4 regions of the Bacillus sp. JJ1122 genome follow, and region 1 is predicted to be linked to each of the others. Evidence: predicted binding sites of a transcription regulator. Region 1 holds the regulator's gene; each other region holds the start of a gene.
The links. Region 1 encodes Rex, which represses fermentation and respiration genes when NADH is low (regulators of the CRP and FNR family bind a similar motif). Its sites were predicted from a motif close to TTGTGAAATATTTCACAA; they were not measured.
Positions count from the first base shown of each region.

Region 2: V7201_RS22265 (hemerythrin domain-containing protein) is a predicted target of Rex. The motif match lies at 3,728-3,745, and genes of this name have one in related genera.
Region 3: pflB (formate C-acetyltransferase) is a predicted target of Rex. The motif match lies at 1,300-1,317, and genes of this name have one in related genera.
Region 4: hcp (hydroxylamine reductase) is a predicted target of Rex. The motif match lies at 2,977-2,994, and genes of this name have one in related genera.

Region 1 is NZ_JBALQL010000028.1:16,568-21,839, forward strand. Features, by position in the region: gene V7201_RS16950 (CPBP family intramembrane glutamic endopeptidase) at 164-895, shown strand; gene V7201_RS16955 (YdiK family protein) at 899-1,099, shown strand; gene V7201_RS16960 (redox-sensing transcriptional repressor Rex) at 1,131-1,787, opposite strand; gene moaC (cyclic pyranopterin monophosphate synthase MoaC) at 1,815-2,309, opposite strand; gene V7201_RS16970 (ABC-F family ATP-binding cassette domain-containing protein) at 2,479-4,407, shown strand; gene tsaD (tRNA (adenosine(37)-N6)-threonylcarbamoyltransferase complex transferase subunit TsaD) at 4,960-5,272, opposite strand, start outside.
Region 2 is NZ_JBALQL010000047.1:32,015-37,286, forward strand. Features, by position in the region: gene V7201_RS22240 (electron transfer flavoprotein subunit beta/FixA family protein) at 1-177, shown strand, start outside; gene V7201_RS22245 (electron transfer flavoprotein subunit alpha/FixB family protein) at 345-1,370, shown strand; gene V7201_RS22250 (FAD-dependent oxidoreductase) at 1,363-2,658, shown strand; gene V7201_RS22255 (4Fe-4S dicluster domain-containing protein) at 2,658-2,942, shown strand; gene V7201_RS22260 (hypothetical protein) at 3,253-3,588, opposite strand; gene V7201_RS22265 (hemerythrin domain-containing protein) at 3,804-4,331, shown strand; gene V7201_RS22270 (hypothetical protein) at 4,507-4,701, opposite strand; gene V7201_RS22275 (MFS transporter) at 4,785-5,272, opposite strand, start outside.
Region 3 is NZ_JBALQL010000006.1:39,336-44,607, forward strand. Features, by position in the region: gene V7201_RS03835 (DHH family phosphoesterase) at 1-470, opposite strand, end outside; gene V7201_RS03840 (cupredoxin domain-containing protein) at 615-1,064, shown strand; gene pflB (formate C-acetyltransferase) at 1,404-3,629, shown strand; gene pflA (pyruvate formate-lyase-activating protein) at 3,716-4,450, shown strand; gene V7201_RS03855 (cation:proton antiporter) at 4,718-5,272, opposite strand, start outside.
Region 4 is NZ_JBALQL010000006.1:226,505-231,776, reverse strand. Features, by position in the region: gene V7201_RS04870 (DUF2515 domain-containing protein) at 1-161, shown strand, start outside; gene V7201_RS04865 (hypothetical protein) at 586-840, shown strand; gene V7201_RS04860 (YppE family protein) at 954-1,331, shown strand; gene V7201_RS04855 (YppF family protein) at 1,386-1,583, opposite strand; gene V7201_RS04850 (YppG family protein) at 1,777-2,322, shown strand; gene V7201_RS04845 (Hsp20/alpha crystallin family protein) at 2,352-2,825, opposite strand; gene hcp (hydroxylamine reductase) at 3,054-4,355, shown strand; gene V7201_RS04835 (Crp/Fnr family transcriptional regulator) at 4,421-5,113, opposite strand.

The DNA of each region.
Region 1 (5,272 bases):
CCCCCGCGGAAATTTAACCAATTATTTTAAGCAGCATCCTGCGATTTGAACTTTCAAGCTGCTTACTAGTAAAATGGAGAGATAACATTGCGGAACTTTTATCATATTAAAACGTATATAAAGTCATTACGTTTTTGAAAAGGCCTAAAAGGAGTTTTTCATATTGAAAAAAGAATACTGGTACATTATCATCGCCTATATCGTCATGCAGCTTTCAAGCCTGGTCGGCATTCCGCTCGTAGCCTTTATAGGTAAGGGTATGGGCAAAAGCCTTAAGGAAATGGAAACCCTATCGATTCCTTTCTGGCTTGTCATCAGTTTTACCCTTACATTGATCATCGTGCTGCTTATTTTACGGAAAGAATCCAAGATGCAGGCAGATTTGCGCGGAATGGCATCGCCAGCAAGCTCGGCTGCCTGGGCCGTTGCAGGGGTATTCCTGGCATTATTGGCTCAATCCTTTGCAGCCAACATTGAAAGGCTGCTCGGAATCGAAATGGGCTCTGAAAATACTCAGGAGATCATCAACCTCATTGAGAGCTTCCCTGTTGTGATTCTTGTCAGCTCGATCATCGGGCCGATTTTGGAAGAAATCGTCTTCCGTAAAATTATCTTCGGAAGCCTTCATAAGAAAATGAACTTCTTTTTTGCCGCATTGATCAGTTCAGTGATTTTTGCGCTTGCTCATATGGAGCCCGAGCATGTCATCCTTTATTCGGCCATGGGCTTTACCTTTGCATTCCTTTATGTAAAAACTAAGCGCATCATCGTTCCAATCATCGCCCATGTCACAATGAATACGTTCGTTGTCCTGCTTCAATCCGTATTCAGGGAAGATATCGAGAGAATGATAAGAGAAGCAGAAAAAATTCAAAGCTTTATTGGGGGACTTTAAGTTATGAAGCAATCGCCTTTATTTTCAGGCATTGTCTACATCTTGCTAGGCAGCTTGTTCACCTACTTCGCCATCCAGAATGTCAGCGAAACCGGATGGGGATTTTTCACTTATCTCCTCGTTATGCTCGCGACCTTCGACTTCGGTTCCGGCATCCGGATGATCCTGCTCCATCTCAAACTTAAACAAATCCAGAAAAAATAGCCTCTTCATCCCGAAGAGGCTATTTTTCATATCATTCTTCTGTGTCTGTATTGGTCGGATAATGCTTTAGGAAATAAATTAATGATTGCAGTTCTACAGACAGGTCAATATGGTGAATCCTGATGGAGTCCGGTACATTCAATCGTGCAGGCGTAAAATTCAGGATTCCCTTGATATTCGCCTGGACTAATCGGTCGGTAATAGGCTGGGCTACCGCAGACGGCACGGTAAGGATGGCCACCTGTATGCCTTCCTCGACAACTTTTTTGTCCAGCTCATCCATGTGATAGACAGGCACGTCACCCATAACGGTGCCTACTTTTGCCTCATCCACATCAAAAGCTATTTCGATTTTCGTATTATTATTTTTTGAGAAATTATAATTTAAAAATGCTGTTCCAAGATTTCCGACCCCGATCAGTGCTACTTTGGTCAGCTCGTCCTGATCAAGTGTCTTTCGGAAAAATGTCAGGAGATAATTCACATTGTAGCCGTACCCCTTTTTACCTAAGGCTCCAAAATAAGAAAAATCCCTTCTGATTGTCGCTGAATCCACTTTTACCGCTTCACTTAACTCTGCAGATGAAACCCTTTGTTTACCTGAAGAATGTAAGTTCAATAAGAAACGGTAATAAAGCGGCAAGCGTTTTGCGGTTGCCTGCGGAATTTTCATAGGTTCGTTCATCATTCTCCATCCTCCACCCAATCAAAATTTCTATTTAAGCTTCTCTTCTCTCTTAAAATCGCCATTTTTCCCGCCGGTTTTTTCGACTAAATACGTCTTGCCGATCACCATGCCTTTGTCAACGGCCTTGCACATATCATAAACAGTCAGCGCACATGCTGAAGCTGCTGTTAACGCTTCCATTTCCACCCCTGTATTCCCTTTTGTTTTAACAGATGCGGTGATATTTAAAATATAGTCATTTCCATTTTGCTCCCAATCGAAGCTAAGGTCAATGCCTGTTAATGGAAGTGGATGGCACATTGGAATGATTTCCGACGTTTTCTTGGCCGCCATGATGCCCGCTACCTGTGCAACTGCCAGTACATCCCCCTTTTTCATCTTATTTTCTGTGATTCTTATATATATATCTTCATTCACAATTATGCTTGAATGGGCGATTGCCGTGCGGACCGTCACATGTTTATCACTGACATCCACCATTTTTGCTCTGCCTTCTTCGTTAAAATGCGTAAATTCTGCCATGTTCATGCTCCCTTCAAACAAATGATACACTATTTTCACAAAGTTGTGTGTGAACTTTGTTGCTGAGTTCACAAATTCCTTGTCATTCCTTGTCTTTGGTGGGTCTCATATATTGCCGAGCGTATGTGAATGGGTTACACTATCTCTAAGGCAATAGAGGTGAATAATAATGATACTATTACAAGTTAATCAGCTGACAAAATATTTCGCTGCTGATCTTATTTTATCGAATATAAAGTTTGAAATACAAACCCATGACCGTGTTGCCTTAGTCGGCCGCAACGGAGCGGGTAAATCGACTCTGCTGAAGATTATCGCCGGGCACGAGGCGCATGACAGCGGCGAAATCATCCGTCCTAAAGGGACGACAATCGGGTACCTGGCACAGAATACTGGTCTCGAATCCGAAAAAAGCATCTGGGAAGAAATGCTTGGCGTTTTTAACCATCTGCATTCCATGGAAAAAGATCTGCGCCGGCTTGAGGAAAAAATGTCAGACCCTGACATACTGACAAACCAGACTGAATATGACAGAGTTCTCAAGGAATATGATCTTTTGCAGGTCCAGTTCAAGGAGCAAGGCGGTTATCAATATGAAGCCGACATCCGCTCCGTGCTCCATGGCCTGAACTTCCATTCCTTTGATTATTCTACAAAAATATCCACATTAAGCGGAGGCCAAAAAACAAGGCTTGCTCTAGCTAAGCTCCTTTTGACCCGCCCGGATATTTTAATTCTGGATGAACCGACAAACCACCTTGATATCGACACTCTTTCTTGGCTTGAAAAATACCTTCAGGGTTATGATGGCGCAATCCTGATTGTTTCCCATGACCGTTACTTCCTTGATAAAGTCGTTAATCAGGTATATGAAATTTCCCGCCATCAGCTGGCAAAATTTCCGGGGAACTACAGCTCTTACTTAAACCAAAAAGCTGAAAACTACGAACGGGATATGAAGCTTTTTGAAAAGCAGCAGGATGAGATTTCAAAGCTCCAGGACTTCATCCAGCGAAACCTTGCTCGTGCTTCCACTACTAAAAGAGCTCAAAGCCGCAGGAAACAGCTAGAAAAGATTGACCGGATGGACAAGCCGCTTGGCGATGAAAAATCCGCCACCTTCAGTTTTCAGATTGAACGCCAAAGCGGAAACGATGTCCTTAAGGCTGATTCACTCGCTGTAGGATATAGTAATGACGTCGTTTCGGAAAATATCTCCTTCAATCTATCTCGCGGCGATAGCACTGCCTTAGTTGGACCAAACGGTGTCGGCAAATCAACCTTGCTAAAGACAATCGTTGAAAAGCTCCCTTCGATCGCCGGAAGCGTCCACTATGGTTCAAACGTATCGATCGGTTATTATGACCAGGAACAAGCTGAGCTAAGTTCAAATAAAAAGGTACTAAACGAGCTTTGGGACGAATATCCACTTAAGCCGGAAAAAGAAATTCGCACGGTTCTCGGCAATTTCCTCTTCTCAGGCGACGATGTATCAAAAATCGTTTCAACGCTCAGCGGCGGTGAAAAAGCACGTCTGGCACTCGCCAAGATGATGATGCAAAAATCCAACTTCCTGATTCTGGATGAGCCAACGAACCACTTGGATTTGGACAGCAAGGAAGTGCTAGAGAATGCACTGATCGATTACCCGGGCACAATCCTTTTCGTTTCCCACGACCGTTATTTTATAAACAGGATCGCCACAAAGGTCATTGAGCTCGACCGCACTGGCGCTACCGAGTTCCTGGGTGATTATGATTATTACATCGAGAAAAAGCTCGAACAGGAAGAGCTGAAAGCACTCGCAGAACAGTCAGCAAAAGCTTCAAGCAGCGCTGTAGATTCTTCTAAACAAGACAAAAGCTCCTATCAGCAGGATAAAGAATCAAAGAAGCTGGAACGCCAGCGCAAACGGCGCATGGAGGAAGTGGAAGCAGCGATCGAGCAGTTGGAGCTTGAAGTAGCTGAATACGAAGAACTCTTATGTGATCCTGATGTCTTCCAGGATCACGAAAAAGCAGCCGATATTAACAGCAAAATTGAATCGGCCAAAGAGAAGATCGATTTATTGATGGAAGAATGGACAGAGTTGGCTTAAGAGAGTACAAATAGAAGAGTATGTGCCGGGCGGCGAGATGTCGCCCGGTTTTTATTTGCATATAATAGTTCTATTCTCTGTCACTGGAAAGATCCTTTTGCGTTCGTCAATATATCGGGTATTTCGCCAATATATATAAATTTTCGTCTAATATATTGGATTTCCGCTAATATATTGGGTTTTCCGCCATTATAACCTCCACTATCGCCAATAAATGAGATTACTTTGTCCAAGATTTGTTAATATCAGATGCTCAACTATTTTATTCAACAATTAGCATTAGAGGTTTTGAGGGAGCACGATTGATTTACTAGATTTTTAATAAAAAAACCTTGTCATTTAATAAAAAATCTATATTAATCCACAAAAAAAGTCCCAGATGAATTCCGGGACTTTTTGTTCACAAAGTTATTCACATAAGAAAGATTGATTTATGGCTTATCCAGAGACTTTTCCACATTATCCACAAAATAAGCGTAATTTATCCACATTATACACAGAAACACACAAAATCCAACAAGATATCCACAAGAAAATCAGAAAATTTATTTTTTACTTCCGACTATCGTTGTGGATAGTTATCTCTAAACCTGGATTTCCGTTCAAAGTTAAACCCGCACGCTCACCTTTTTCAAAAAATACACTACCAGCAGCGGCAATCATCGCTGCATTGTCTGTACACAATGACAATGGCGGAATGACAATTTCCACATCAAGTTCAGCAAATGCCTTGGACAGAGCCTCTCTAAGTCCCTTGTTTGCTGCAACCCCGCCAGCAAGCAGTACTTGTTTAACTCCATACTGATTCACAGCTTTAAGAGTTTTAGTCACAAGCACATCAATGACACTTTCCTGGAAGCTTGCT
Region 2 (5,272 bases), on a different contig from region 1:
GAAGATGTGGATAAAGCCCAATTGGGATTGAAAGGCTCACCGACAATTGTAGGTAAAATGTTCACGCCTCCTAAGCTTGAAGGCGGAAAGAGGATCGAGGGAGATTCAGATTCCCAGATTGAGCAGCTTATGGACGTTTTAATGGAACGAAAGGACCTATTCAAGCTGTTTTCATAAGCCATATTACTAGTTTTAAGTAAAGAATTGACTGCTAAATGGACTGCTTTGATATAGAACAAAGCACTTAGCTTTTGATTTATGCGTAACAACACTTCCTAGAGAAAAAGTCTTTTTAACATAAATGCGGCCAACTCTTGATTCCGATTTTAAGGAGGAATAACAGGATGCAAGAAAACCAGGGAGTCTGGGTATTCATTGAAGTAAATGAAGGGAAAATCGAGGGTGTTTCATTAGAATTGCTTGGTGCAGGCAGAAAGCTTGCAGATAAGCTAGAGGTACCGCTTTCCGGAGTAATGCTGGGTGAAGGTGTCCTTCCTATTGCAAACGAAGTCATTTATGCTGGAGCCGATCAGGTATATGTAGTTGATCATCCAGTGCTAAAAAATTATCGGACTGAATCTTACATGAAAGGTGTCTGCATCCTGGCCGAAAAGTATAAGCCGGAAATATTCCTTTATGGAGCAACGCCTAATGGAAAAGACCTGGCAAGTGCAGTCGCAACTGATTTAAGCACGGGCTTGACAGCGGACACGACAATGCTTGACGTCGATGTGGATAAAAGATTGCTAGAGGCAAGCCGTCCTGCATTCGGCGGGAATATCATGGCAACGATCCTCTGTAAAAAACACAGGCCGCAAATGGCAACAGTCCGCCCAAAGGTCATGAAGGCCCTTGAAGCTGATACGGAAAGAAAAGGGATCATTATCGAAGAAGAATTTAATCTTCGAGAAGAAGATATGCGGACAAAAGTGCTTGAAATTGTGAAGGACGTAACAAAAAAAGCAAGCCTTGCAGAGGCACATGTCATTGTTGCGGGTGGAAAAGGAATGGGCGACCCACAGGGCTTCCAGCTGATTCATGAACTAGCTGATGTCATCGGGGCAAGCGTAGGAGGAACGAGGGACGTTGTTGAAGCTGGCTGGCTAAAGCATGAGCAGCAAGTCGGTCAGACAGGCGAGACAGTCACCCCTAAAATCTATTTTGCGATTGGTATATCTGGCGCCATCCAGCATGTTGAAGGAATGAAAAACTCTGAGCTGATTATCGCCATCAATAAGGATCCGAATGCGCCGATTTTCGATGTAGCCACATATGGCATTGTTGGAGACGCGATGGAAATTGTGCCAAAGCTTATCCAGCAATTCAAAGAGCTCAGCAAAGAGAAAGGCGGGGAAATGAGCTATGCCTGAAAAATTTGATGTAATAGTTGTTGGTGCCGGACCTGCCGGAACTTCATGTGCGTACAGCTGTGCAAAAAGTGGGCTGAAGGTGTTATTGATTGAACGTGGAGAATATCCTGGAAGCAAGAACGTAATGGGGGGGGTTCTTTACCGTAAACAAATGGAAGAGATTATCCCTGAATTCTGGAAGGAAGCCCCATTGGAAAGGCCTGTCGTTGAACAGCGCTTTTGGATGATGGACAAAGAGTCAGTGGTTCAATTCGGCTATAAAGGTCTTGAGTGGGCGGTTGAACCATATAATAATTTTACGGTGCTTCGAGCACAGTTCGACCAATGGTTCGCCCAGAAAGCTGTTGAGGCCGGTGCACTCCTGATCAATGAGACAGTCGTGACAGAATGTATGGTTGAGAACGGCAAAGTGGTCGGGGTTCGCACAGATCGTCCAGATGGAGAGGCATTTGCTGATGTCGTTGTCCTCGCGGATGGTGTCAACTCATTGCTTTCCAAGCAGCTCGGCTTTCACAGGGAATTCCGTCCTGATGAGGTCGCATTGACTGTCATGGAAGTTGTTAATCTTCCAAAGGAAAAAATAAATGAACGATTCAATCTTGAAGGGAACCATGGAACAACAATTGAGATTTTCGGGGATTCAACAAAAGGAAACCTAGGTACAGCTTTTCTTTATACAAACAAAGATAGCTTGAATATCGGGGTCGGAACAACACTTTCAAGTATGATAAAAGCAAAGCTGAAACCATATGAACTGCTGGATTATTTGAAAAAACATCCGATGGTTCGCCCTTATCTTGAAGGAGGAGAGTCAGCCGAGTACCTTGCCCACCTGATTCCAGAAGGAGGCTATCATTCCGTTCCACGCGTGGCCGGAAATGGTGTGCTTGTGGTGGGGGATGCAGCACAGCTTGTAAACGCCATCCATCGCGAAGGCTCCAACATGGCTATGGCTTCAGGGAAAATGGCTGCAGAAGCTATCGTCGAAGCGAAGAAGGATGGTAACTTCAGTGAAAAGAGCCTGAATCGGTATAAAGAAGCCTTATATGGAAGCTTCATCATCAAGGACCTTGAAAAATACAAGGATGCTGCCCACACATTTGAGAAGTATCCGCAGTACTTTAAAGAGTACCTGCCGATGGTGAATCAGGCAATGAGCAAATTCTTTACGGTAGACGGAACACCGAAAAAAGAAAAGCAAAAAGAAATCATGCGCAGCATGACTGCTGAAAAAGGAACATTTAAGGTAATGCAGGACATCTATCGTGCATGGAAGGCGGTGAAATAATGTCAACGACTAACATCGAGGAAAAACAATATCTCTTAAGGTTTAAGTGTGACACAAAATCGCATCTCACTGTACTTGATCATGACGTCTGTATGACTCAATGCCCTGACAAACTCTGTACTGTTTTCTGCCCTGCGGAAGTATACAAATGGGAAGGTAAACGGATGCAGGTCGGTTATGAAGGCTGCCATGAATGCGGCAGCTGCAGGATCGGCTGTCCGTATCAGAACATTAAATGGGAATATCCAAAAGGCGGTCACGGAATCGTATTCAGGCTTGCTTAAACAACATATACGAAAAAAGCTGGTGGAGTGTCCACCAGCTTTTTTGCGATTGTAAGTAAAAAGAATGGAGGACTTTTGGTTTGACGAGGAATTGTCTCTAGATAAGTTATAGGAGCGCATTTTAGGATTGGTGAGGTGGAAAATCGTTCCTAGACAGGTTTGAGGAGTGTATTCAAGAATGGAAAAAGAAAGCAAGGTACTACCATAAAGTTATGTTATTTTGAGATTTTATTATATTCCTCATATGTAAGTTAATTCACAAATGGGTTCAAAAAGAGAAGAGCTAAATGAGAGGGGGTAGCTGAGGGAGCTAGCTGATTTTTTCTTGGAGCATTACGGTGTGAAGCTGGTCATTTCGGACTTCTAATTCTATATTCCTGGCAGCTTCCATAGCTTCATCAAAACGGTCATAGGAATCAGAAGAGAAAATTGGTGTGTAGGCGTCGTAGAATCCAGCTGAATCTGATTTATATATTATAACATTCCAGTGGTAATATTCTTTGTCACCAACTTGATAGCCTTGAAGCCCAATCAATAAGTGTGTATGAAGCAAATCAGGGTGAATGTCCAAGTAAGTTTTCTTATCACTATTGCCGGCTTGGATTAAAGCTTTCTCATAAAAATCACGGTAATCTGCGTTTTGCAAGGTTAGTTCACTCCTTTTACTATAAATTATAACTTTATTATATGTAAGGATTTCAGAAATTTGAAGGTAAATTGTTAAAATTTTTAGAAATTTTAACTAAATGTCATTTTTTCTTCACTTTTATCCGAGAATTCAATAGTTGTGATGCCCATCACAACTTAAAGAATAATTGGATTTTATACTATAAGTAATTAAAGAATAGGAGGTCGATGAAGATGTCTGGCTGCATGAGTGGACTAAATCAAGATTCCAGTTTTGCATTATCCGAGGGTCTACAGCAATTAAAGAGTGAGCACCCGCCATTGCTTAATAGGCTTGAAGAATTGTTGAATCTTTGTGTGAAAATAGAAGAAGGCGTGCAAATTGAGGAGAATTTCAATAAGCTGCGTCCTGCAGTGGTTGAGTTTCTTGCCGAGCTGGAACCGCATTCGGAGCGTGAAGAAGGAGTGCTGTTTGAGATGATGGCTGCACATATCGGCAGAGAAATGGGGCCGGTTGCTGTAATGGAATATGAGCATGATCAGGCTAAAAGATTCATAGGAACATTCCTTCACAACACCAAGAATGGAACTGGAGAATTACCAAAAGAGCAAATGATCCAAAATGCACAATTAATCAAAGATGCAAATTACACCCTTGTCAGCCATTTTTCAAAAGAGGAAAGCATTTTGTTTCCGATGGCAGAAAATCTGTTGACAGAAGATGAAAAGCAGGAACTGGCTGCGCGGATAAAATTAATCTAATTCCATAACAAAAGGGGTGATGCAGGGAATTTAGAACCCTCGCATCACCCCTCTTTAATATAGTGTTAAAAGCTGGCTCATCAAAATACTCATTCAGCCTGATGCGGAGCATCTTTCAGCACCGAAAAGAATCTTGAACCTGCTTTTGCATGAAATACCGTAACAAGAAAAGTTATTATGCTTCTGTTATCGTAACTAATTTTATGTCCTTGGTATCGAATCGGTGAAATACATTATCTTCACAGGTAAATTCTATGATACCCTCATAATCCTTAGCGTCCTGGATGGCATCAGAAATATTTTCTACCTCGATAGGACGTGATACAGAAAAATCTTTTTCGAAAAAATAGTTGATGTTAAATTTAGACATGTTAATCTCCCTTCCTGATGTGCTCCTTACATTATTCCTTAAGCAGAGGATGCCTAAACGTAAATCAACAAATGGAAAATTTTTTAATTGTTCCATTTCGCAAGCTTCGCGTCAGATGGAAGGAATAGTGTCATTATGCCTAACAACGGTAGGAAGCCGACACCCATGATCATTTTAGGCAAGCCAATCAAATCGGCTAAAGATCCGAGGCCTACTGAACCAATTGCTCCCATTCCAAAAGCCAGCCCTACTGTCAGACCTGCCATGGTGCCTATCTTGCCTGGAACTAGCTCTTGTGCATAAACGACTGTGACCGAAAAACTCGACATCAAGATAAAGCCGCTGACAGTTAACAGGATAAATGCCACGGTAAATGGAACAAATGGAATGATGGCTGACAAAGGTGCTGTCGCTACCATGGAGATAAAAATAATATTCTTTTTCCCAAAACGATCTGCGAGCGGACCGCCAAAAAAAGTGCCGACTGCTCCAGCTACAAGGAAGGCAAACAGGAACAGCTGGGATTCTTTTATTGTCAGGCCATATTTATCAATTGCATAGAACGCATAAA
Region 3 (5,272 bases), on a different contig from region 1:
TTGTAATTTTTGAGAATATCCCAATCCCAAGTATCATACTGCCTGACCAGTTCTACAAATTCATCTATTGAACCATTTTTTTGCAAATGGCTCTCATTAATTAGATATTCATATACGAGCGAAGCAGCACTTGTGAGCGTCCCATTTTGGTCCTCTACTTTAACATCGCCCCATGTGTAATCATTGAAATGCAACGCTGTTTTATGGTGGTCAATCAGCTTCGCTTTACCTCCAGCTAAAACAAATTCATTTATTTTTTCAGCGATCTCACCATTAACAGAAAGATCGGTAATGAACAATAAATCTTCTCTCTTCATTTTGTCATTCATTCTTTCAAAATATCGCTCCACCTGAAAATTTAGCCCAGAAACGGAATTATATCGAACGTCCACCCTCTCTCCAAAGGCAAGCCTAAAAAGAATTCCGCAGGCAACTCCGTCGAGATCATTATGTGTGAATAAACGGTACATAGCTTCCTCCTTACATTTTCTCTAATTTATGGTTTGTTAACTGGTTTCAGTCTATTCCCTTTTAAAAAAACACCGATAAACCTGAAAAATTTAGACAAGTTCTTTATATGGACGAGCATAAATATTAAAAAAGGAGGTGAAAATATGCATTTCTTCGTTGTGAAAAAAAGTGCATTATACTTAGTTGGTGTCCTAGCTCTTCTTGCTATAATCGGATCATTTTGGATGAACTTCAACTCTGATGCCACTCCAGCTATTAGCCAGCAAAAAGAAACAATCCGGGAGATTCACCTGGTAACCGGTGAATTTAAATCATCTAAAGAAGATGGTAAAGAAATTGAGGCTTACCGTTGGGATCCAGGAACCATCTTTGTTGAAAAAGGAGAAAAAGTCCGATTAAAAATTTTAGGGGTTAATGGTAAGGAACACCCATTCATTATTGAAGGTACAGATATTAAAGGGATCGTTAAAAAGGGGGAAGAAACAGTCGTTCCTCTGCAATTTGACAAAGAAGGAACCTACCGCCTTATTTGTATGATACACACTCAAGCAGAAAATAGCGGTCCGATGATCGCTTACATTGTGGTTGATTAATATCTTCCTTTCTAAGAACAGGATTCCACATCCTGTTTTTTCTTTTTCTTCATCTCCCCTTCTACTCAATTTGACACAAAACATACAAAACAATACATCCATAGTGGCAACGTTTCCTGATAGTATAAGTTATCATACATCTTTTTATATAACAGATCCAACAAAATCATATATTTATATAATACAGTTTCCTCAGAATTATTTTTACAACGCGTTTTTTATTGGTATTCACAATTTGTTCATCTTTTCACAATTTTGTCACACCGAAACTGTTATAGTCGTAGTATGATGAAAGTGTGATAACTGTTATATAAATAATTACTTCTGAGGTGACTTAAAATGGAACAATGGAAAGGTTTTAAAAATGGTACCTGGCAGGAAGAAATCAATGTTCGCGACTTTATCTTAAATAACTACACTGAATATACAGGTAATGCAAGCTTCCTGGTTGGAGCCACCGATGAAACAAACCTTTTATGGCAACAGGTCATGGAATTAACAAAGCAGGAGCGAGAGAACGGCGGAGTTTTGGATATGGACACAGAAGTCGTGTCAACAATCACCTCTCATGGCCCTGGATATCTGGATAAAGCAAAAGAAAAGGTTGTTGGATTTCAGACAGATCAGCCATTTAAACGCTCCATGCAGCCATTCGGGGGCATTCGCATGGCTAAGGCTTCATGTGAAGCTTATGGTTATGAACTGAATCAGGAAGTAGAAAAAATCTTCACTGATTTCCGCAAGACACATAACCAGGGTGTATTCGATGTATACACAAAGGAAATGCTCCAGGCACGGAAAGCTGGTATCATCACTGGGCTTCCTGATGCTTATGGACGCGGACGCATCATTGGGGACTACCGCCGTGTTGCGCTGTATGGTGTTGACTTCCTTATGGAGCAGAAGAAGAAAGACCACGGTTTGACAAGCAGTGTCATGACAGAAGACACTATGCGCCTCAGAGAAGAAATCTCGGAACAATACCGTGCATTAAATGAATTGAAAAAGCTTGCTGAAAGCTATGGCTATGATATTTCAAAGCCGGCTTCTAACGCAACAGAAGCTTTCCAGTGGGTTTACTTCGCTTATCTAGCTGCAATCAAAGAACAAAACGGTGCGGCAATGAGCCTTGGCCGTGTGGCATCCTTCCTGGACATATTCATTGAACGCGACCTGCTAAACGGCACTTTGACTGAACAAGAAGCACAGGAATTGGTCGACCACTTCGTCATGAAGCTCCGACTTGTAAAATTCGCAAGAACACCTGATTATAATGAATTGTTCAGCGGTGACCCAACCTGGGTAACGGAATCAATCGGCGGCATGGCGCATTGCGGCAAGTCACTTGTTACGAAAAACTCTTTCAGATTCCTTCATACTCTAGATAATCTGGGACCTGCTCCGGAACCAAACCTGACTGTTTTATGGTCTCCTGGCCTTCCAGAGAACTTTAAGAAGTATTGTGCGGAAATGTCGATTAAAACTAGCTCAATACAATACGAAAATGATGACCTGATGCGCCCGGAATACGGCGATGACTATGGTATCGCCTGTTGTGTTTCTGCAATGGAAATCGGAAAACAAATGCAATTCTTCGGGGCTCGTGCAAACCTTGCTAAAGCATTGCTATATGCGATCAATGGCGGTGTTGATGAGAAGCTTAAAATCCAAGTTGCACCTGGATTCAGCCCTATCACAAACGAAGTACTCGACTACAATGATGTAATGGCGAAATTCGATAATGTGATGGAATGGCTCGCAGGCCTCTATATCAATACTTTAAACATCATTCATTATATGCATGACAAATATAGCTATGAAAGAATTGAAATGGCGCTCCATGACACTGAAGTCCTTCGCACCATGGCAACTGGAATCGCGGGATTAAGCGTCGTAGCCGATTCTTTAAGCGCGATCAAATACGGGAAGGTTAAAGTAATCCGCGATGAAAATGGCATTGTAGTTGACTTCGAAACTGAAGGTGATTTCCCTAAATACGGAAATAATGATGACCGCGTTGACAGCATCGCAGTAGAGATTGTTAAAACATTTATGAAAAAACTGCGCAAGCACCCAACTTACCGCAATTCATTGCATACAATGTCAATCCTTACAATTACTTCAAACGTTGTATATGGTAAGAAAACTGGAAATACACCAGACGGAAGACGAGCTGGCGAGCCATTCGCTCCTGGAGCAAATCCAATGCATGGCCGGGATACAAAAGGAACTCTTGCTTCCCTGTCTTCTGTCGCAAAACTACCATACAGCTATGCTATGGATGGAATCTCAAACACCTTCTCCATCGTTCCAAAAGCGCTTGGAAAAGAGGAAGAAAGCCGCACAAGCAATCTCGTATCCATCCTCGATGGCTACGCAATGAAAGATGGCCATCATTTAAATGTTAACGTGTTTAATAGAGAAACTCTAATGAATGCCATGGAACACCCAGAAGAATATCCACAGCTGACCATCCGTGTATCTGGCTATGCAGTAAACTTCATCAAGCTGACACGCGAGCAGCAGATGGATGTAATCAATCGTACTTTCCATGAATCTATGTAATGAATAGCCGTATGAAAGCGGCGGAGAACATGGAGTTCCCTCTTACTCTCTAGGAACTCCTGTTTTACCAGAAAGGAGTAATCATCATGAACGGAAACATTCATTCTATTGAAACATTTGGCACTGTCGACGGACCAGGAATCCGTTATGTCATCTTCACACAGGGGTGCCTGCTGCGCTGCCAATTTTGCCATAACGCAGATACCTGGGAAATCGGCACTGGAAAACAGATGACTGTTTCCGAAATCATTGATGATTTAAAATCCTATCTTCCTTTTATCCAATCTTCAGGCGGAGGAATAACTGTCAGCGGAGGTGAGCCGCTGTTGCAGATTTCCTTTCTTACAGAGCTTTTCAAGGAGTGCAAGAAACTTGGTATCCATACAGCTATTGATTCATCGGGCGGATGCTATTCAAGTGCACCATTATTCCAAGAACAGCTGAAAGAACTGATGAAATATACGGATTTGGTATTACTTGATTTAAAGCATATTAACAGAAAGAAACACATCAAGCTAACAGGAATGGCAAATGATCACATTCTGGATTTTGCCCGATACCTTTCAGACCATCAAGTCCCTATTTGGGTGCGGCATGTATTGGTCCCTGGGGTGACAAATGATCTGAAAGATCTCACTCACTTGGGTGAATTCATCGCCACTCTTGGAAATGTGAAGAAGGTGGAAGTTTTACCTTACCATAAGCTAGGTGTGTATAAATGGGAAGCTTTAGGCTTGGAATACCCACTTAAGGATACAGAACCTCCAACAGATGATGAAGTAGAGAATGCTTTCAAATTATTGACGAATCATATGAATTAATTTAATTAGAGAAACAGACAGCAGGTTTACGTTCCCCTGCTGTTTTTTCTGAATGAGTCCACTGCGAATCGTTTCCTTAGGTCTCCCCTCACCTGTTCAACCTGCTTTAGACTTTACAAAGCCACGATAACTACAAAAAGATCCTGCGTGCAGAAATAATGCATAGCACGCTGGGAAAAACAAAATTCTTATGTCAAAGCCTGCAGGCACCCTTTCAATTAATTCTAAATTTCTTGCAGCCTAAGTTTTGATAATGAACAACTCACCTCAGCTCTCACCCTCATGCCCTTCAGTAAGTTTCACTAATTCTTCAGTAATATCTTTTCTTTCTGCGTCTGCAATTTCAGAGGAAATAATTTCATCCTTAGTCAGTTTGTCAATAGCTTCATGTTCAGCATAATACGCAAATTTCCTCAAAGTCTCCATCTGTTTCTTCTTTAATTCTGGATATTTTAGATATAATTCATCCATCTCAGCAATCGCTATTTCCATTTTCAATTGGTACTTATTTACTAATTCATCTGATACAGTTTTTGTTATATAGAATTTTCCTTTTGCATCCCTCATTCCTTTAATAGCATTTTCATATCTGTATAGCTTGGCGAGAATCTGTTCATATTCAGAGTGACTCTCTTCTTTTTTATTGATACCCAGAAGTGAAATCAGAGGCTTTATAGACAGCCCTTGAACTACAAGAGAAAAGAGAACAACACTGAAAGCAAGAATCAGGAGATCTTCTCTTCCCTGAAAATCTCTCGGCAAACTTAAAACCAAGGCAATTGACAATGACCCCTTCAATCCACCCCAGTTAAGAATATGTTT
Region 4 (5,272 bases), on a different contig from region 1:
ATGAACAAGGGGACTGGTTTAAAGAGAGGAAGTTTCAGCATAAATGGCTTTACAAAGAAATAAACCATAGACATCCGACTCATTTGACAACATGGTATCTCCAAAAACAGAAACAACTTCATGCACTAGTGTCATTAAAGGATATATTTACCACAATTTAAAAAATCCAAAACAAAAAGCAAGGGAGCCCCTTGCTTTTGTTTAGTCATTCTGCAGGACGATTTGGTCCGTCAAGTTTTTTGTCACCATAGCCTGCTTTTTTCTCAGGTGTATTATTTGGATTCTGCACTTTTTTGTTCTGCTTCTTATTCATAAAAACACCTCCCGAGATTAGTTTGTTCATTTGGGATTTTTTCATGCGGGCCAAAGGTGTCGAAGGATGTAATCTTTGTGATAAAAAAGCACTTTGTTTGCCGAATTCCTACTAGTTTTGTCAGCTGTGAAGGAAGATAAGTGTCAAGGGAGAATTAAAGATTAAGAGCGTGATGAGTTAGTTATAAATTTTATTTTTCTCTACTCGAATTTGTGCCGCCAGGACTTCATCTGACAGACCTTAAAATTAATCAATGTTAGGAGAGATTGTGTATGAGATCAGGAATCGAAAAGAAACAGATTTTAGGGATATTGACGGATATGATTCAGAACCTGGAAGTAGCTGATGCCAATTTGCAAGATACACTGACTGGAATTAGATCTGACATGTGCATTGCTCAGACAGAGCGACTGGAGAAAATTGAACTTGTACTTGATGGACTTGAAAAGAACGTATCAGCCTATAAATACAGCAACGCTCCGTTGATAACTGATACAAAAGGTTTAAAACTTGAATTAGGTTTTTAATATATAATAGAATAAATGCAATGTTAAGTAGCTTTCATATATGAAAAAGCTACTTTTTATTTGGCCTCCATATTTATCACAATCGGTTAATTTCAGGAAAGCAGGAAGAAAAAATGAATCAGCACCAGCAATTAATAGAATTATCCAAAAAAATGATCGATTATTCAGAGAGCGCTCTAAGGCGATATGAGTTTTCAAAACAGGAAGGCACCAGAGGGGATTTCCATACAGAGGTTAAGCCTTTTGCAGACGAGGTGAAAGAGACTGCAATACTTTGGAAAGAAGCAGCGACTAATTGGGTTATCGAGCATAAACCTAAAAATCTCCATTCAAATCAAATTGAAACCGCCGCTGATTATATAGAAGTAATTTCTGTTCAAGCCTTTTTTCCGGAAACCAGCAGGAAAAGGTTCCTTGACCAAATTCAGTCTGTCGAGTTTATTTTGCATAGTCTGATATTGGCTGTAGAGAAAGTTACAAAAATAAAATAACTGACTCAGAAGGTCTAATTCAAAGACCTTTTGAGTCAGCTTCAAATTTTATATTTAAATAGAAAACTCTTTCTGATCTTCTGGAATGAAGGCTCCTTGCAATTCCAGCTCACGAACAAGGTTCCGGTATTCATTAATGGTTATTTCATTTTGAATATACGATTTTTTTGTGAAATCAAGCAATTCATTCACATGTTCCGGAGTGTATTCTTTTGTTTGGGCAAAGAGATTTTTAAGTTCGTGAACGTTCATCTTTCATCCTCCTCCATTATTTGATTTCATCGTATCATGAAAATTGAATTGTCATTTATTTTTCAAAAATTTAAACTTCCGACAATTAATTTCATGTTTAGACAAAATCGGTAGGCATTTCCAATCTCTATCACCATCTGGGCGATAACATCATAGGATATAGTAATGAATCTATGGAGGAGGATGTTCGCCCATGTTTGGCCGCAGGAACAAGACGCATGCCTATCAGCAACAGTTTTGGGAAAATCAATATTATCAAGGATCTAATAATTGGAATGGAAACATTCAAGGTTTGAACCGGCAACAGCCGTACCCTCAACAATATGTAAACCCTCAGTGGAACAGCATACAGGGCAATTGGCAAAATCAATATATACAGCAGGATTACTCAATCAATCCATATATGCAGGGAAATCCACAATGGAACCAGCAGTATTCAATGGCACAACCAAAGAATAATTATTCAAAAATGCTTTTCCAAAATCCTCTCCAGCCAGAGGATGACCCGATTTATGGATACTACAGCCAGCAGCCAGATATTCAAAATTACAATCCTTATCCACAGCAGGCATTTATGCCAAAGCAGCCATCAGGATTGCAATCCATCATGAATTCATTTAAAAGCCAGGATGGAAATCTTGATGTCAATAAGATGGTAGACACTGCAGGTCAGATGATGAATGCGGTGACTCAGGTATCGTCTTTGGTTAAAGGGCTCGGCGGAATGTTTAAAGTGTAAAAGCAAAAGCAGGCGATTGCCTGCTTTTTTTAGTCTTGATCTATTATAATATCAATTTTCTTGCCTGGTTTCTTAGCAATTTTTATTTTGAGCAGCCCATCAATGTAGGAAGCCCTTATTTTCCTCTCGTTAATAGGCTGTGAAAATGGGATAGTCCTGCTTGACCTTTGCATTGAGGACCTATGCCTTTGTGTTTGGGTGATATCGTTCAATTCCGTAGACGACTCAGATTTATTCACAGTGATCGTTAACGAGTTGTTAACCACGTCGATGGAAATCTGGTCTTTTTTTATACCAGGCAATTCAGCTGTTACCTCATATTCTGTGTCTGTTTCATATAAGTCAATATGAATTGGAGAATAGGGGAATGGCTGTCTGAAGAAATCATCAATACTTTGCAATATTCCTTTCACAGGTTTTTCCTGTATGATTTGATTCATTGATTTAAACCATTGTTCCAGGGCTTCATGTCTCTTTGGGCGATCAGGATGGTTAGGTGCCATCGTGTCTCTTCCTCCTCTGCAAGTATCTTATAATAGAATATGTGAGACGGAATGTCCTTGTTCATTTTCCAAATAATCTTTTAAAACTAAACCCTTATTGTTTTCTGTTTTCCGCCATTATTTTTTGAACACTTTGTGAAAAATGCTTTTAGTGTGATTTAGGTCACATAACCATTTGGTGTTCCTTTGTATGCTGAAACAGTAAATTAGCAGAAGAGGGGTATATACATGTTTTGTTACCAATGTGAACAGACACCAACTGGCGGCTGTAAAGTCGTAGGAGTTTGCGGAAAAGATGAAACAATTGCGAGTCTGCAGGATACAATTATTTTTGCCTTAAAAGGGATTGCTGCTTATAGGACACATGCTAACCAGCTTGGATTTACAGACCCATTTGTAGACGCAACTACTCACGAAGCACTCTATATGACATTAACCAATTCCAACTTCAATGTTCAGGAGCATATAGATATGGCTATGAAAGTTGGCCAATCAGCAGTGCGGGTAATGGAAATGCTTGATGAAGCACATACTAGCCGTCTGGGCATTCCACAGCCAGTTCGTGTAAGCCAGAATAAGATTGAAGGAAAGTGCATCGTTGTAACAGGGCATAATTTATTCGCCCTTGAAGAACTGCTTAAACAGACAGAAGGAAAAGGCATTAATATTTATACTCACTCAGAGATGCTGCCTGCCCATGGCTATCCAGCATTGAAAAAATATTCGCATCTTAAAGGGAACATCGGGAAGGCATGGTTTGACCAGCGCCGGCTGTTTGAAAAATTCCCTGGTGCGATTCTTGCGACAACAAACTGCGTTATGCCAATTAAAGGGTCCTACGCTGACCGTATGTTTACATACGAAGTGGCGGGGCTTGAAAATGTTAGGAAAATAGAAAATGATGATTTCACCTTGTTGATTGAAAAAGCATTGGAGCTTCCAGAAGCCAATATGGACTCTGAAGAAACGTTAGTAACAGGTTTCCATCACGAAACTGTGCTCGGTCTCGCGCCTGAAGTCATCCAGGCAGTGAAAGATGGAAAGATAAAACGCTTTTTCGTCATAGCAGGCTGCGACGCGCCAGGAAAGGGTGGCGAATACTACCGTGAGCTTGCAACATCGCTTCCTCCGGAGGCCGTAATTCTGACTACTTCCTGCGGTAAGTTCCGATTTAACGATGTTGATTACGGAGTCGTTCCAGGTACGGATATACCAAGATACCTTGACCTCGGGCAATGTAATAACTCGGTTTCCACCGTTAAGATTGCTAAAGCATTAGCAGACGCTTTTGAATGTGATGTGAATGAACTTCCAGTGAGCATCGTCCTTTCCTGGTTCGAGCAAAAAGCAGTAGCCATACTTCTGGGACTGTTCAGCCTGGGCATCCAGGATATCCGTATTGGACCAAAGCCGCCTGAGTTCATTTCTGAAGGTGTGATGCAGGTGCTTCAGGATACCTTTAATTTGAAACTGATCACAACAGCTCAGGAAGATATGGAAACAATGATGCAATTAAGCAAGACAGAATAAAAGAATAATGGAAAAAGCCCGCTGCATTAGTGCAGCGGGTTTGTGTATTCTTGAAGAAGCATCCATTAAATAAGTTCATTCAACAATAACTCAGTATCCAAAATCATATTTCCATGATGGTCGTTAAAAATAAGCCCATCCTTCTTCATTTTGGTTAGGGTCCTGCTTACTGTTTCCCTAGTCGTACCAATCATGTTTGCCAAATCTTTATTTGTAAAATCTGACTTTAGAACTATTTTGCCATTTTCCTGTTTTTCTCCATGCAGCTCTCCAAGCCTTAACAGCAGTTTCACAATTTGTTCGAAAGTGTTATTCAAAATTTGTGCCTCAAGTCTTTCCTGAAGGTCAACAATTTTTTCTCCAAGCACTTTAAATACCTTAATGCTCAAATGAGGATTCTCTACGAGGACCTTCTCGAACTGAGAAATAGGCACGACAACAAGGCTCGCGTGCTCTAACACTTCTGAATAGCCAGGATAACCGCCTTTGCGGAAAAAGCCAACATGTGGGAACATTTCTCCTTTTTTAAGAATTGCAACGATCTGCTCCCGTCCATTGGCATCGCTTTTGTAAACCTTTACTTTCCCTTCATTAATAAAATATACATTTTCAAGTGGATCTCCTTGAAGGAATACATGGCTGTTTTTCTTCCATTCTCGAGTAATCGATATTTCAACAATTTTTTCTAACTCTTGATCATCCAGGTCTCTGAAAAGCGAGAAGCCTGAAAGCACTTTTTTAATATCTATTTTATTCAAAAGAAACACTCCATTGTGATACTATATTTATCTCTTACTATTTTAACAAAAGACTGAGTGAATGGTTATTGTTTATTTGAAATCAACAATCACCTTTACCACAGTCTAACATACAACAATTTCGTGGCATTGTCTTTTCATATTGAAAGGAGTTTTTTC